Regions from separate parts of the Plantactinospora solaniradicis genome, predicted to be linked through region 2. Evidence: riboswitches for the same ligand, from Rfam matches in the RefSeq annotation. Region 2 holds a riboswitch; the other holds the start of a gene.
The links. A riboswitch is a leader RNA that binds a small molecule or an ion and turns the genes downstream of it on or off. The one in region 2 is predicted to bind cyclic di-AMP.

Region 1 (7,566 bases), on a different contig from region 2:
TGTTCCCGGACCAGCCCGACCTGCCGCTGGTCCACCGGTTCGTCGACGGTCACGGTCTGCCGTCCACCGGTGCCGGTCTTGCTGAACCGGTGCGTGCTGCGCTCGAGGTCGAACGGCATGACCTCGCGTCCCCGTTCGGCGACGTCGGCCTGGCGCCCGGCGTCGGCCGGGGGGGCTTCGCCGGCACGCCGGAAGTCGAGGAGGACGACCAGCGCGACGACGACCAGCGCGGCCGCGACCACCGCGAGGACGGTCCCGCGGCCGGGCGACGGGCGCCGCGACTGCGCGTCACTGGTCATCTGCGGCCTCCGCGAGTCGCTGCACGGCCGACAGGATCGCCGGCCGCTCGTCGGGTGGAATGCGGTCCAGCAGTGCGGCGAACCTGGCGTCCCGGGCCTGGGCGAGCCGTTCGGCCACCCGTACGCCCTGCTCGGTGAGGGTGAGCCAGATTCTCCGGCCGTCGTCGGCGGCGTCGGCGCGACCCACCCAGCCCCGGCCGACGAGCTGCCCGACGAGCCGGCTGACCGTGCTCTTCTCCAGCCGCAGTCGACGAGCCAGCTCGGCCTGGCGCAGCCCGCCATCGCGCTGGATCTCCGTCAGGGCGTGCGCCTCGGAGACGGTCATCTGCTGCCCGCAGGGGGTCTGCTCGGGCCGGTGCAGCCCGAATGCCCGGACGAAGGAACTGACGGCGTCCCGGATGGCCCGCGCGTCGTCGGTGGTCATGGTTGCACGATACAACCAAGTAGGTGCACGCTACAACCAGTTGACGGACCACGGGCGCCCAACTCGTCGGCGACGGCCGGACAACTCGATCAACCAGTCAGCCGCCGACGGCGCGGGTCACCACGAGCTTCCGTGACAGAGTCGTTCGGCGCTCGGCGGTTCGACCTGGAGGGTGGCGTGGTCGATGCCGAAGTCGTCGTGCAACTGTCGACGAGCCGCCGCCAGCACCGCCGCCACGTCGGCACCCTCGATCAGGTTCAGGTGTGCCGACGCCACGTCCATCCCGGACGTGAGCGTCCAGACGTGCAGGTCGTGCACCTCGGTCACCCCGTCGAGGCCGGCCAGCCGCTCCCGGACCAGGGCGACCTCGACGTGCGGCGGCGCGGCCTGCACCAGCACCCGGCCGGCGGCCAGCGCCAGCTTCCAGGTCCGGGGCAGGATGAGCAGGCCGACCACGACGGCGACGATCGGGTCCGCGTACCGCCATCCGGTCGTCGCGATGACCGATGCGGCGATGATGACGCCGACCGAACCGAGGAGGTCACCCAGCACCTCCAGGTAGGCACCGCGCAGGTTGAGGCTCTCCTTGGCCCCGCCGCGCAACAGCAGGAAGGCCACCACGTTCACGGCCAGGCCGCCGACGGCGACGACCAGCATCGGCCCGGCCGCCACCTCGGGCGGGTCGTCCAACCGGCGGACGGACTCCACCAGTACGAAAATCGCCATCCCGGAGAGCAGCACCGCGTTCGCCAGCGCGGCGAGCACCTCCAGGCGGTACAGCCCGAAGGTGCGCTGCGGATCGTCCGACGCCCGGCCGGCGGCGGTGATCGCCGCCAGCGCCATGCCGATGCCGAGGACGTCGGTGAACATGTGTCCGGCGTCCGAGAGCAGTGCGAGCGAGCCGGTCAGCCAGGCGGCGACGGCCTGCACCACCATGTAGAGGGCCAGCACTCCGAAGGCCAGCCAGAGCGGTCGACGGTGCCGCTCCCCCGCCCACGTCTGCGGACCTGCGTGCGCGTGTCCGGCACCCATCCCCTGATCCCCCGTTCCCCGGGGCCGGCCCCCGCCGTCCCGGAGACAACGTATGCGGACATCGCTATGTATGCAAGTTGAAAGTGGATGTCACAACGGAACCGCCCCGTCACCCGGAGTGGGTGGCGGGGCGGTTCCGTTCGTACGGGGTGTCGCGCGCGATTCCCTTACAGCATCGACATGTGCACGTGGTCGGTGTGGTCACTCGGACCGCTGTAGGACTTCCAGCCAGTGGCCGGGAACCAGATCTCCCTGTACCAGATCACGTACAGGATCCCCAGTCGATCGGCGTTGCGGACCAGGAAGGCGGTGAGGTCGTTGCCGTACTTCATCTGGTCGTCGTTCGCGGCCCGGCTGAAGCCGGAGCTCTTCAACGACCAGTCGCAGGCCCGACCCTTGGGATGCTCGAACGGACCACCGTCGCGGTGGCAACCGACGAACCTCTTGAAGCCCGCCCGCCGAACCTCGTTGTACGCGTGCAGGGTCCGGGGCGTGACGCATCCGTTGGTGGTCGGATCGTCCCTGGTGCACCCCTCCCCCGGGAAGCCGTCCGCCATGCCCGGCCCGGGCCGGGCGACCGGCGACTTGGCGTCCACGAGGCCCCGGTCGGGGCGCGACCTGCCGCCGACCAGCGCGAGCGCCTTCTCCGCCTCCTTCTGCTGCTTCTTGATGATCTGTTCCTGCGCGGCCTGCTTGGCAACCTCGGCGTCGACCGCCGCCTTGGTCTGGCTGACCTGCTCGCGCGCCTGGTTCAGGGCCCGGAGCTTCTGGTTGTTGAACAGGTTCAGCTCGTCCAGCGCGGCGGCCCGGTCGATGAACGAGTCGGACGAGGCGCTGTTCAGCAGCATCGACACGGCACTGAGCTTGCCGCTGCGGTACGACTCGGCGGCGATCTTGCTCGCCTCCGGAGCGAGCGCTTCCAACCTGTCCTCTGCCCGCTTGAGGTCTTCGGCGAGTTCCGCCTGCCGCTGCTTGGACTTCTTGACCGCGGCCTTGGCCTCCGCGTACCGCTTACCGGTGGTGGCGAGTACGTCACCGAGGATCGGCGAGTCGACGTCCTCCTTCGGACCCGCCGGCTTCGGTGCGGCCGGTGCCGCCGACGCCACCGACGGAACCACGATCAGTGCTCCGGCGGTGAGCAGTGCCAGGGCAGTCGCCAGCGATCGGCGTAGGGGTGCCCTCACATGTATCCCTTCCGTCGGCCGCCGACCGGGTTAGCTGACGGGTTCGGGATGGAAGTGGTCCCTACCGCTCGCGCGGATTCACCCCACGTGCATGGGTCCCCGGTTCGCCGGGTGGCGATTAGGCGGCGATCAGCGCCGGCACCACGTGGTGTCCGGCGGCTATGAACGGCAGACAGCATACCTGGTTTCACTTCCGGAATGGCAATACCCGATTGTCGGCAAATGTGTTGCCAGACAACGACTATCAGTAATCACGGCGCGTCGGATGCATCGAAGAACATCCTTTGGGTCGGGGTCATTAACAAGATGCTGTCGGCTATTTACCGGGCGCGTAGGCGAGGTGCCGCCGACCCACCTGGGAAATGTCCAGTTTGACTGGTCGACGATTGCCGGCCATCTGCGACAAACCCGCAGGTCAGAGTGGTTTCGAGGGACGGGTCGGGGCGGATACGGCGCCGCGGGTCGGCGACCGGGACGACGGAGTCGACTACCGTCGGCGGCGGACGGCGGTGCCGAGTACCACGCCGACGGTCGCGGCGGCGGCCAGCCCGGCGACGAGCAGACTCCGGTGCTGCGACAACCACAGTTGGGGACTGCGAGCCCGGGACCGTGGGTCGAACGAGCCGTGTGCTCCCGGGTCCGCCCCGCCGCCGTCGTCGACCGGGTGCCACAGGTTGCTCGGCCGGTGCGGATCGGCCGGCTGGTCGGTCTGCTGAGCCGAGTAACCCGAACGGGCCAGGTAGCGATCGAGCAGACCGGGTACGCACCGGTTGGCGAGGATGGTGCCCACGGTGGACGCCCCGACCCAGTACTCCCGGCGCCGTGGCCGGTCGGCCGCGTACACGATGGCCCGGGCGGCGACCTCCGGCTGATAGATCGGCGGCACCGGCCGGGCCCGGTTACGCAGCCGGGACAGCACCCAGTCGAACTGCGGAGTGTTCACCGCCGGCAGGTGCACCATGGTCACGCGTACCGGGCTGCGATCGTGCAGAAGTTCACAGCGCAGCGACTCGGTGAAGCCGACGATCGCGTGTTTCGCGCCACAATAAGCGGACTGTAGCGGAATCGATCGGTACGCCAGCGCGGATCCCACCTGCACGATGGTGCCGGACCCTCGGGGCACCATCCGACGAAGCGCGGCCCGGGTGCCGTACACGTAACCGAGATAGCAGACCTCCGTCACCCGGCGAAACTCCTCCGGGCCGATCTCCGGAAACGGCGCGAACACCGACGCGAAAGCGTCGTTCACCCAGAGGTCGATCGGTCCGAGTTCGCGCGTGACCCGGTCGGCCGCCTCCTCGACCTGGTGATAGTCCGCCACGTCGGTCTCGATCGGCAGCGCGACACCCCCGTTGGCTCGCACGTCCTCGGCGGCGGCACGCAGACCGATTCCTCCCCGGGCCAGCAGGGCCAGTCGCATTCCCCGTCGGGCCAGCAGACGTGCCGTGGCCCGGCCCACCCCCGCGCTCGCCCCGGTGATCACCGCCACCCCTGGCGCAGGTCGGGCACGCATCTGTCGTCTCCTCTGTCCATCCTGGCCACCCGGCCCCGGCCCGCACACCAGGCAGGCTCCGGGCCCGAGCCGGCCCGCCCGGCTACCCGGAATCCGGCGCGGCAAACGTCGGACGGTCCGGAGCGGGCCGCGCGGATCCGGAAACGAACTCCCAACCCTCCCACTCCACCCGTCCGGGTGAGGGTGAAGGCGGCTGTCGCGGGTACCCGGCCGGCGATGGTGAGGCGGGTGGAGGAACGGGTGCGGTCACGCGCGGTACCGGCGACAACGGTCGGTGCCGCGCTGGCCGCCCAGGTCGTGCCGGCCCTGACCGTGCTGCCCGGCGTACGGCTCCGGTTCTTTCCCCGGCTGAGCGGCCGGGGCGCCCCGGGCCACGTCGCGCTGACCTTCGACGACGGTCCCGACCCGACCTCGACCCCACTCTTCGTCGAAGCCCTGGCCGCACACCGGACCCGCGCGACGTTCTTCGTGCTCGGCTCCATGCTCGCTCGGGCACCGGAACTCGGCCTGGACCTGGCCGCCGCCGGCCACGAGGTGGCGGTACACGGCTGGGCACACCAGAACCTGCTCCTCCGCGGCCCACACGCGACCTACCGCGACCTGGCCCGGACCCGCGAGCTGATCGGGGCGGTGACCGGCCGGACGCCCCGGTTCTTCCGGCCACCGTACGGCGTGTTCAGCACCGCGTCGCTGATGGCCGCCCGCCGACTGGACCTGACGCCGGTGCTCTGGACCTGCTGGGGCCGGGACTGGACCCGTTCGGCGACCCGCTCGTCCGTGCTCGACACGCTGCGGACCGGTCTGGCCGGTGGCGGGACGGTGCTCCTGCACGACTCCGACTGCACCTCCGCGCCCGGAGCCTGGCGGGCCAGCCTCGCCGCCCTGCCGCACCTGCTGGAGGAGTGCCTGAGCCGGGGCTGGCGGGTCGGTCCGCTCGGCGAACACGGCTGACCGGTCCGGGGGGACCGGTCAGCCCACCCGGTCGGTCAACTCGCCGGGCGACGCCTCGGTCAACTCGCCGGGCGACGCCTCGGCACGGGTTCCGGGCACGGGTGCCGGGGACGGACCGGCACCGGCACCGGCACCGGCACGAACCGGCATGGTGGTCGGGTGTCGGATCCGGGCGACCATGCCGATGTGGGCCCGGCGGGCGACCCGGAGCGCGGCGAACAGTCCGTAGCCCCCGCGACCGACGAGCCGGTGCTTGAGCCCGAGCGCGCCGCCGGGCGGCCGGTATCCACCGGACGGCAGATGTGCGCGGTAGCGGGTGACGATCTCGGCGAAGAACTTCCGGCGCCGGCCCGGCGGCACCCGCCGGGGATGGCCGAGGACCTGTAGCAGGTGCCAGATCATCCGCTGGAAGATCAGGTGACGCAGTTCGGCCGGCACCGCCGGATCGGCCTCCAGCCGAGCCAGTACCCGGTCCCAGTGCCCGAACACCTCGAAGTGACGCTCGCTGACCGTCGAGGTGATCGCCCCGCCGGTCCGCTGCCGGTACGCGTAACAGCAGCGGTCCAGCAGGCTGATCCGCTCGGCGGCGAGCATCAACGGGAAGGTGAACGAGACGTCCTCGTACCAGCCGGAGCCGAAGGTCAGTCCCGACTCGGTCAGGAACTGTCGCCGGATCACCTTGTTGCAGGTGATGTGCAGCACCGACAGCAGCGCCGGGCGCTCCCGCAGCGTGAAGGTGTCCGGCACCGGCCGCCCGGCACCGACCTGGGACAACGAGTGGTGCCGGACCGCACCGTTCGGGTAGTGCCGGGTGTACGCGGTGACCAGCAGATCCGGCCCGGTCCGGGCCAGCCGGTCGGCCACCGCCGGCAGCGCCCCCTCGGGCAGCCAGTCGTCGCTGTCCACAAACCACACGTACCGTCCGGTCGCGTGGGCGAGCCCGGCGTTGCGGGCCGCACCCAGCCCCTGGTTGTGCTCCAGGGTCACCACCACGACCCGGGAGTCCCGCTCCGCGTACCGGGAGAGGATCCGGGCGGAGCCGTCGGTCGAGGCGTCGTCCACCGCGACCAGTTGGATGTCGTACATGGACTGGTTGAGGATCGAGTCCAGGCAGTCGGCCAGGTACTTCTCCACCTGGTAGACCGGAACTATCACGCTGAGCAGGGTCACCGTCGGCAACCTCCAGAGGAGGGGCGGAGACCGAATAGTAGCGTCGGGTAATCGAACGACAGGCGCGCAGTAACTATCGAGTGACCAAATTGTGATTTATCGCTTCGATCAACACCTGTCCCGGATCGTCGGACTCACAGCCCGGCGACCCAGTTCCACAGGTCCACGACCCACTCCGTCTGGCGCAGGTAGGCCACCCCGACACCGACCAGGAACACGGCGGTCACCAGGTGGGCACCCCGGGCCGTACGCCGGATCCGGCCGAGCTGCCGCTCCCAGAACACCCGCCCGACCAGCCGGGCCAGCGCGAAGAGACCGACCGCGACGAAGAGGGTCAGCACGAAGGTGACGACCGGACTGGTCAGGTCGCCACGTCCCGAGATGGCCCAGATCCCCCAGCAGACGAAGGCGAACAGGCCGCCGATCATGCTCCAGTGCATCCCGCGACGCAGCTGCCGCCAGTGGTAACCCGGGGGCAGCCGGTGCGGCTCCTCCTCCACCGCCGGCCACCCCGTGCCGGTCGGCTCGTGCGGCGTCACCGGCGGCGATCCGGCGCCCGGCCTGGGCGCGCCCACCGGTGCGACCCCACGCCGGAAGCCTTCCGGACGGAGACCCTCCGGCGGCATCTCGACGGTCCGCTCGGCCCACGGTTGCGTCTGGTCTGACATCTGGTCCTCCCCATCGGCTCGGGCGCGAACCCCGTCCCGCTTTCGAGGGTAGCCAGCCCGTAAACAGCTCGCGGAATCAGCACCCGGTGGACTAGACAGAGACGATGCTCGACACAGAGTCACCGATCGAGACCGCCACTCCCGCGGACCTGGACGCCATCGGCTCGCTGATGCGGACCCTCTTCCACAACGAACCGGACAGCACGCTGGCGGAGGTCCATGCCGGCATCGCCGAACCGGGACGGTCGCTGGTGGTCCGGTCCGGCGAGACCGTGGTGGCCCACGCGGGGGTGTACACGCGGGGACTGACCGTGCCCGGCGCCAC
Region 2 (7,566 bases):
CGCTCCCGGGGCACCGCGCCGGTCACCACGGCGCCACGACCGCGCCGCAGTTCGATCAGCCCGTCGTCGCGCAGTGCCGCGTATGCCCGGAGAACCGTGTGCATGTTGACGTCCAACGTGTCGGCAAGTTCCCGGGCCGCTGGCAGACGATCACCGCGCCGCAACGCCCCCTCGGCCAACGCGCGACGCACGTTGGCCGCGATCTGCTCGGCCAGCGGTGTTCCGCTCTCCGCCACAACACTGAACAACATGTTTGCATACTACTAGAACAAGTCAAGCAAGGCGAGGGCTAAAGCGGCACCCGACAGCCTGCGTCAGCTCGTCGTCGGCGCCGGGGTCCGGTCGGCGGATTCCGCGGTGACCACCACCTGCGAGACATCGATCTTTACGGCTTCGGCGGCCCGTGCGCGCAGCAGGTCGAAGGTGGCGCGGTCGATGGCCGGGCCGACGTACGTGGCGCGTACCCAGCTAATCCAACGATTCTGTGCGTCACGTTCCTGCCCGCTGGCCGAGCCTCTGATCGGTATCCCCTCGAGGTCGATGACCGGTGACCTCCCAGGACCGGAGGCGGCGGGAGCGGAGGCGGCGGCGCCGGTGGCCGATACGGTGAACCAGAGCCCGGGCACCTCGACGACCCGCGCGTCCTGCACGCCGTCGAGCTTGCGCAGGTTCGCGGCGGCGCGCTCCAACTCGGCTTCCGTGACCGACTGATCGACGGCGACGGCCGGGCCGCCGACCGGAGCGTCGGGAAAGTCCGTCCGCAAATCCTTGAGGTGGGAGAAGTCATGATCCCCCGGGCCGAGCGCGGAGAACACCGCCGTACGGAACTCGTTCGTGGAAGTCACGTCCGGCGCCTCGACTCCCGCGTCCGGCGTCCAGGTCAGGACAGGGATCTCTGTCCAGTACTCGCGCAACGACGGGTCCAGCGCGGTGGCCGACGCGGCCGGCTGCGGGCGGACCTCGTCCCGGTCAGGCCCGGCACCGGTGACGGCCGCCACCCCGACCACCAGGACGAGCACGGCCCCGAACACGCCGGCCGTCGCGACCCTCGCGGCTCGGCGGCGCCCCGCCACCCTCTGGACCAGGCCGTACGGTGGCACGATCGCCCGGCGCGTCGCGTCGTCGGCCGCGTCCCGGAGCATGGTGTCCAGGCCGGGCAGCGGGCTCTCCAGGGCAGGCTTTCCGGTCACGGGGCTTTCGAACTCGCGGCTCTCTCGGTCGGGGTACTGGCGGTCAGGCATGACGACGCTCCAAGGTTGTGTTGTCGGTCGGTCGGTCGGACCGGCGCGGCGTGCCGGCCCCCGGGTCACCCGCGAGGGGCGTGGCGCCGGACTCCGGCCGGCCCCACGGACGCGAATCGTCCGCCTCTTCGAGGATCTGTCGCAGAGCGGTCCGCCCGCGCGACAGCCGGGCCTTGACCGTTCCGGACGGCACTCCCGTCTCGACGGCGACCTGATCGACGGACCGATCGCACAGGTGGTACAGCACGATTGCGCGCCGCTGCTCCTCGGGCAGACGTTGCAGGGCCGCCACGATCAGCGGAGTCTCCACGCCGGGCGCAGGCACGTGTGGAGCCAGCCCGCGGCGCCGCCACGCCGCCAACCCGGACCGTGTCGAGCGCCAACGGCTGACTGCGACCCGGTGGGCGACGGTTCTGATCCACGCCTCCGGCGCGTCCCCGTCGGCGAACCGACGGCGTCTGCTCCAAGCTCGGACAAACGCTTCTTGGACGGCGTCCTGCGCCTCAGCAAAGTCGCCGGTCAGCAGGTACACCTGACCGACCAACCGCGCGAACGCCGATGCGTAGAACGCCCGGTAGTCGTCGTCTGTCACGCCGACCTCACTCTCGTTGGTGGCTGCTGCTCCTCCCACTCACGCAGCAGAGCGACCCCGCGGTTGCACTGGATCGAGGAAATATCCGCAAGTCCGGAAGTCGGCTGGCACGTCGAAGAAGGCCGGCGAGCCGAAGAAGACAGACAAGCGGCAGGGCGGCGACCCGGACGACGGTACGGTCCAGCATGCCGGCCCGGCGCCGCTAGAGGCCCGTGGATGGCCCGTCGCATGATCGCCGGCTAGGGAAAGCACGAAGGCCCTGGCTGGGACTCGCGTCCTGACCAGGGCCTTCGGGTCTGAGCGGGTGAAGGGAATCGAACCCTCACTGTCAGCTTGGGAAGCTGATGTTCTGCCATTGAACTACACCCGCGAGCGGACCCCACTGTACCTGGTCGGGTCCGCTCGTGCACTCACCCGCCCCCTCCGGCCGTGGCTCGACTGCGCCTTCGCGTCGTCGCAATCCCCGAGCACCACACCGCCGCGCGTCATTTGCAAAGGCCACCACGCAAGGTAACGTCCGCCCCACCTGTAACAGTGGCACTACGTGTTCATAGCGCCACTTTCCGGAGGCAAAGGGTGAGGCAATGGCGTTACACAACATTCGACGGTCGTCGCGCTGGGTCGGCATGGCGAGCCTTCCACTCGTACTGCTGCTCGGGTCCAGCCCGGCGGTCGCGGCGTCGGCGCTCCCGGCCGGCGACGCCGAGCCGGGCTGCGTCGAGTCGACCGACGACCACCCGACCGCCAAAGCCAGACCCGGTACGCCGCACGGAGTCGAACCGAACGAGCTGACCGCGACCGAGGCGGCCGAACGGGACCGCCTCGTCGATGCCGCGTACGCCCAGCGGGTGGGTGTCGCGCCGCTCGGCCTGCCCGGCAAGGTCCCGATAACCATCGACGTCGTCTTCCACGTCATCTCGAAGGACCGGACCCGGGCCGGCGGCAGCATCCCACAGGCACTGATCGACACGCAGATCAAGGTGCTGAACGACTCCTTCGGCGGCCGTACCGGCGGCGCCTGGACGCCCTTCGAGTTCAGGCTCAAGAAGGTGAACCGGGTGGTCAAACCGGCCTGGTACCCGATCGTGGTGGACAGCCCGGCGGAGGCACAGATGAAGCAGGCACTCCGGGTGGGCGGGAAGAAAACCCTCAACCTCTACACCGGGCTGTTGGACCAGGACCTGCTCGGCTGGGCGACCTTTCCGGAGCGGAGGTTCGACCGGCAGGACGGTGTGGTCGTGCTCTCCGAGTCGCTGCCGGGCGGTACGGCGACGCCGTACAACGCGGGCGACACGGCCACCCACGAGATCGGCCACTGGCTGAATCTCTACCACACCTTCCAGGAGGGCTGCGCCGGCCGGGGCGACCAGGTGTTCGACACGCCAGCGGAGGCGGTGCCGGGCTTCGGCTGCCCGGTGGGACGGGACAGTTGCCCCACCAGGCCCGGCTCCGATCCGATCCACAACTTCATGGACTACTCGGTCGACGCATGCATGAGCCAGTTCACCTATGGGCAGGCGTTCCGGATGCTGAAGGCGTGGAAGGCGCTGCGCGAGTCGTAGGGGCGCCTCCGGTCAGGGCGTCGGCACCGGCTCCTCGACGACGGCCCGGCGTCGATGGGCCCTCCGCTTCGGGCCGATGCCGGCCCTGGGGCCGGTCGTGGCGCCGGCCGGGTCCAGCCAGACCTGCACCGCCGGGCGTTCGGACCGGTCCCCGGCCAGCGGGGTGGCTCCGTTGCTGCCGTGCCGGGACAGCATCGCCACGTCGACCGTGAACTCGAACAGCCGCCAGTCGACCTGGGGCGCGGCCCTCAGGTTGCCGGCGAGTTGGTCCACCCGGGCCTGATCGGTCACCGGCCGGGCGCGACCGGCCACGTACGCCTCGTCGTCACTGTCCTCCGGCGGAAACGAGTGCAGCGCGTAGCGACCGTCCCGTTCGAGATCGCGACGCTTGGGCGAGTCGACCACGAAGCAGAACATCCCCTCGTCGGTGATGACCGGGGAGACCGGATGCACGCGCGGCCCACCGTCGGCACGCACCGTTGCCAGGTAGCCGAGACCCGGCCCGTACTGCTGGATGAGGACACGGATCGCGTCGGCGAGACCGGGCTCGTCGGAGGCGAATTCGGACCAGGATGCCATGAGGACATTCTATCGAACATATGTTCGATCACCTACCCCGGCCCACTCCTCGGCAGGTCGCGGCCGAGCCCGATCGGGGAAGTCGCTAAGGTGGCACGGTGCTGCTCTCCGACCACGACCTAGTGATCGAGATCAAGGCGGGCACCCTGGCGCTGGAGCCCTTCGAGCCCGCGTTGGTGCAACCGTCGAGCATCGACGTACGCCTGGATCGCCTGTTCCGAGTCTTCAACAACCATCTCTACACCCACATCGACCCGGCGATCCAGCAGGACGAACTGACCTCGCTGGTCGACGTGCCGGACGGCGAGCCCTTCGTGCTGCACCCCGGCGAGTTCGTGCTCGCGTCGACACTCGAGGTGATCTCGCTCGGCGACCAGCTCGCCGGCCGGCTGGAAGGCAAATCCAGTCTGGGGCGGCTCGGCCTGCTCACCCACTCGACCGCGGGCTTCATCGACCCCGGGTTCTCCGGCCACGTCACCCTGGAGCTGTCCAACGTCGCCAACCTGCCGATCAGGTTGTGGCCCGGGATGAAGATCGGCCAGCTCTGCATCTTCCGGCTCTCGTCGCCGTCCGCGCACCCGTACGGCTCGGCCGTCTACGGCTCGCGCTACCAGGGGCAGCGCGGGCCGACCCCGAGCCGCTCGTGGCAGAACTGGCACACCTGGCCCACCCGCTGAGCTGACCCGAACCGCCGCGCTGCGCACCGCCCGCGGTACTACCGGGTACTACCGATACGAGAGGCCCCCGCCGCGACTGCGACGGGGGCCTCTCGACGTGCTGTGCGGTCTTCCGGGTTCGGCTTCCGGTCGACCGACGGACTGGATCAGCCGGGTCTGCCGAAGCTGTGGATTTCGCCGTCGTCCATCCGCTTCATCTTGACCGGCTCGCCGGCCCGGGAAGCGTGCACGATCCAACCACCTCCGACGTACATCCCGACGTGGCTGAGGTCGGCGTAGTAGAAGACCAGGTCACCGGGTCGGAGCTCGGAGCGGCTGACCGACTTGACCTTCCCACGCTGCGCGCGGGCGTTGTGCGGCAACGACACGCCGCCCTTGGCCCAGGCGGCCAGGGTCAGGCCGGAGCAGTCGTACGAGTTGGGGCCTTCGGCACCCCACACGTACGGCTTGCCGATCTGCTGGCAGGCGAACTTGACCGCCTTGCCGGCGTTGCCACCGGGGTAGGTGGCCGGGCAGGGTGCCGGGGCGAGCGGACCGGCGGAACCGTTGCCGTACGCCTGGATCCGCAGCTTCTGTAGCCGGTCGACCTCGGCGTCGATTTCCTTCTTCTTCTTGGCCAGTTCGGCCTCGGTCTTGGTGAGCTGGCTGACCAGGGTGTCGAGCGGGCGCTTCTGGGCGTCGTACTTGTCCCTGAGGTCGATCACCGCCTGCACGTCGCGCTGCTGCTGGCGGGCGAACTGGTCGAGTACCGAGAGCTGGCCGACGAGTGCGGCCGGCGACTTGTTGGTCAGTAGGGCGTTGATCGACGAGGCCTTGTCGCCCTTGTACGCCTCCACGGCGAACTCGCTCACCCGGTCCATCGCGGCGTCGATCTGCGTCTGGAGTGGGGCGATCTTGTTCCGGAGCGTCTTGGCCTGGGCCTTCTTCGCGGTCAGGTCCTGCCGGGTGGCGTTGTGCTTCTCGACGATCGGTTCGAGCTTGCGCCAGGCCGTGTCGATCTGCTTCTCGATCTCGGCCACCGAGGGTTCGGCGAGGGCCGGCGTGGTGCCCACGAACAGCACGGCGACGCTGGCCAGCACGGCGAATGCGGCGACGAGAATGGACCTTCGCAAAGGCGGTGTCGCCGTCCCGGCACCGGTCGTTACCGACCGGAGGGACTGCGACCGCGGGGCAAGGGGAGCCACCGGGGTCCGTACTCCTTCTTCCGTAGCCCGCCTACCGGGTTAGCTGACGGGTTCGGGCGGGAAGAGATTCGCCCTACCGCTGACGCGGATTCACCCCATGGTGCCCGGGTCCCCGGTTCGCTGATATTCGACGATTCGGCGGTGTAGAGACGTCGCCGCCCGGTTGGGCGGCCTGCCGTCGTCTCCGACGGTCCCCAACATTAGAGAAGCCTGTTATTCAAACGCAACCCGTGATCCGAGTCGATTCGTTACGTATCGGGATGCTCGCTGAGGGTGCGAGCGAACAAGCGTCCGAAACTGAGCGAACAAGCGTCCGAACGCCCTCTGAAATAGGTGAAGATTTCCTACATCGTGATGAGTGAGGCCGGCAGCTATTGACGGACGCCGGTCCCGGGTGGAGGGTGATCATCAAGCCCACCCCCGGCGAATGGAGGTTCGATGCCTCGGACGACAATGCCGTTGAGCAGGAGAATCGCGCTCGGTACCGCCGTGGTCGGCGCCGTCGCGCTGGTGCCGTCCGGCCCCGCGCCGGCGGCGGCTCCGGCGACCGACGGCCGGCAACAGGAGTACGCGGCCGCGGCGAGCGAATTCGGCGTACCGGAAAGCGTTCTGCTCGGCGTCTCCTATCTGGAATCTCGTTGGGACACCAACGCCGGCACGCCGAGCACCAGCGGCGGGTACGGCCCGATGCACCTCACCGACTTCGCCTATCTCGACGGGCTGGCCGGACCGCCCCACGAACACGGCGAGGACCGGCGTGGCGACAGCGCCCGGCCCGCCGCACCGTTGCACCCGAGCGTCACGGACGAGGGAACCACCACCGGAGGGGACAGCGCGGCACCGGCACCGGGTGCGCAGACCCTCGACGCCGCCGCCGCGCTGACCGGGGTCGACGAGCGGGCACTGCGGACCGAACCGGCGGTGAACATTCGGGGCGGGGCGGCGCTGCTCGCGTCGTACCAGAAGGCGCTGGCCGGACCGACCGGCCGGACCAGCGACCCCGCGGCCTGGTACGGCGCGGTGGCCCGGTACGCCGGCAGCGACAGTGCGGACGCCGCGCGGACCTTCGCCGACGAGGTCTTCCGGACCATCACCGAGGGTGCGGCCCGGACCACCGACGACGGCCATCGGATCATCCTGGCCGCGCACCCCGGACTCGTACCGGCCCGAGCCTGGCTGGACCGGCTCGGCCTGCGCAAACCCGCCCGGCCGGACGGGTTGGAGTGCCCGCGCGACATCTCCTGCGAATGGATCCCCGCGCCGTACCAGGCGTTCGGTGCCGGTGACTACGGCAACCACGACCTGTCCGACCGGCCGGGACGGCAGAAGATCGAGTACATCGTCATCCACGACACCGAGGGGAGCTACGACACCACGCTGCGCCTGGTGCAGGATCCCACCTACGTGAGCTGGCAGTACACGTTGCGCTCGGCGGACGGGCACATCGCGCAGCACGTGAAGGCCAAGGACGTCGCCTGGCACGCCGGCAACTGGTACGTCAACGCCAAGGCGATCGGGCTCGAGCACGAGGGCTACGCCGCGCAGGGCACCTGGTACACCGAGGCGATGTACCGCACCTCGGCCAAGCTGGTGCGCTACCTCGCCGACCGGTACGACATCCCGCTGGACCGCCAGCACATCATCGGCCACGACAACGTGCCCGGAATCCTGCCGGCGAACGTCCGGGGCATGCACTGGGACCCCGGGCCGTACTGGGACTGGTCGCACTAC

Region 1: linked by a shared signal. The riboswitch ahead of ACFP2T_RS41085 (coiled-coil domain-containing protein) and the one ahead of ACFP2T_RS23890 (C40 family peptidase) in region 2 are both predicted to bind cyclic di-AMP.

Annotation. Positions count from the first base shown of each region.
Region 1 is NZ_JBHSPR010000060.1:317,545-325,110, reverse strand. Features, by position in the region: gene ACFP2T_RS41100 (hypothetical protein) at 1-299, opposite strand, end outside; gene ACFP2T_RS41095 (MarR family winged helix-turn-helix transcriptional regulator) at 289-723, opposite strand; gene ACFP2T_RS41090 (cation diffusion facilitator family transporter) at 841-1,755, opposite strand; gene ACFP2T_RS41085 (coiled-coil domain-containing protein) at 1,923-2,939, opposite strand; cyclic di-AMP (ydaO/yuaA leader) riboswitch at 2,943-3,074, opposite strand; gene ACFP2T_RS41080 (SDR family oxidoreductase) at 3,427-4,452, opposite strand; gene ACFP2T_RS41075 (polysaccharide deacetylase family protein) at 4,669-5,403, shown strand; gene ACFP2T_RS41070 (glycosyltransferase family 2 protein) at 5,422-6,573, opposite strand; gene ACFP2T_RS41065 (hypothetical protein) at 6,708-7,241, opposite strand; gene ACFP2T_RS41060 (GNAT family N-acetyltransferase) at 7,346-7,566, shown strand, end outside.
Region 2 is NZ_JBHSPR010000018.1:471,997-479,562, reverse strand. Features, by position in the region: gene ACFP2T_RS23925 (GntR family transcriptional regulator) at 1-251, opposite strand, end outside; gene ACFP2T_RS23920 (hypothetical protein) at 315-1,190, opposite strand; partial or broken gene ACFP2T_RS23915 (SigE family RNA polymerase sigma factor) at 1,360-1,833, opposite strand; tRNA gene ACFP2T_RS23910 (tRNA-Gly) at 2,133-2,203, opposite strand; gene ACFP2T_RS23905 (zinc metalloprotease) at 2,418-3,395, shown strand; gene ACFP2T_RS23900 (pyridoxamine 5'-phosphate oxidase family protein) at 3,408-3,974, opposite strand; gene dcd (dCTP deaminase) at 4,073-4,651, shown strand; gene ACFP2T_RS23890 (C40 family peptidase) at 4,798-5,763, opposite strand; cyclic di-AMP (ydaO/yuaA leader) riboswitch at 5,848-5,986, opposite strand; gene ACFP2T_RS23885 (N-acetylmuramoyl-L-alanine amidase) at 6,274-7,566, shown strand, end outside.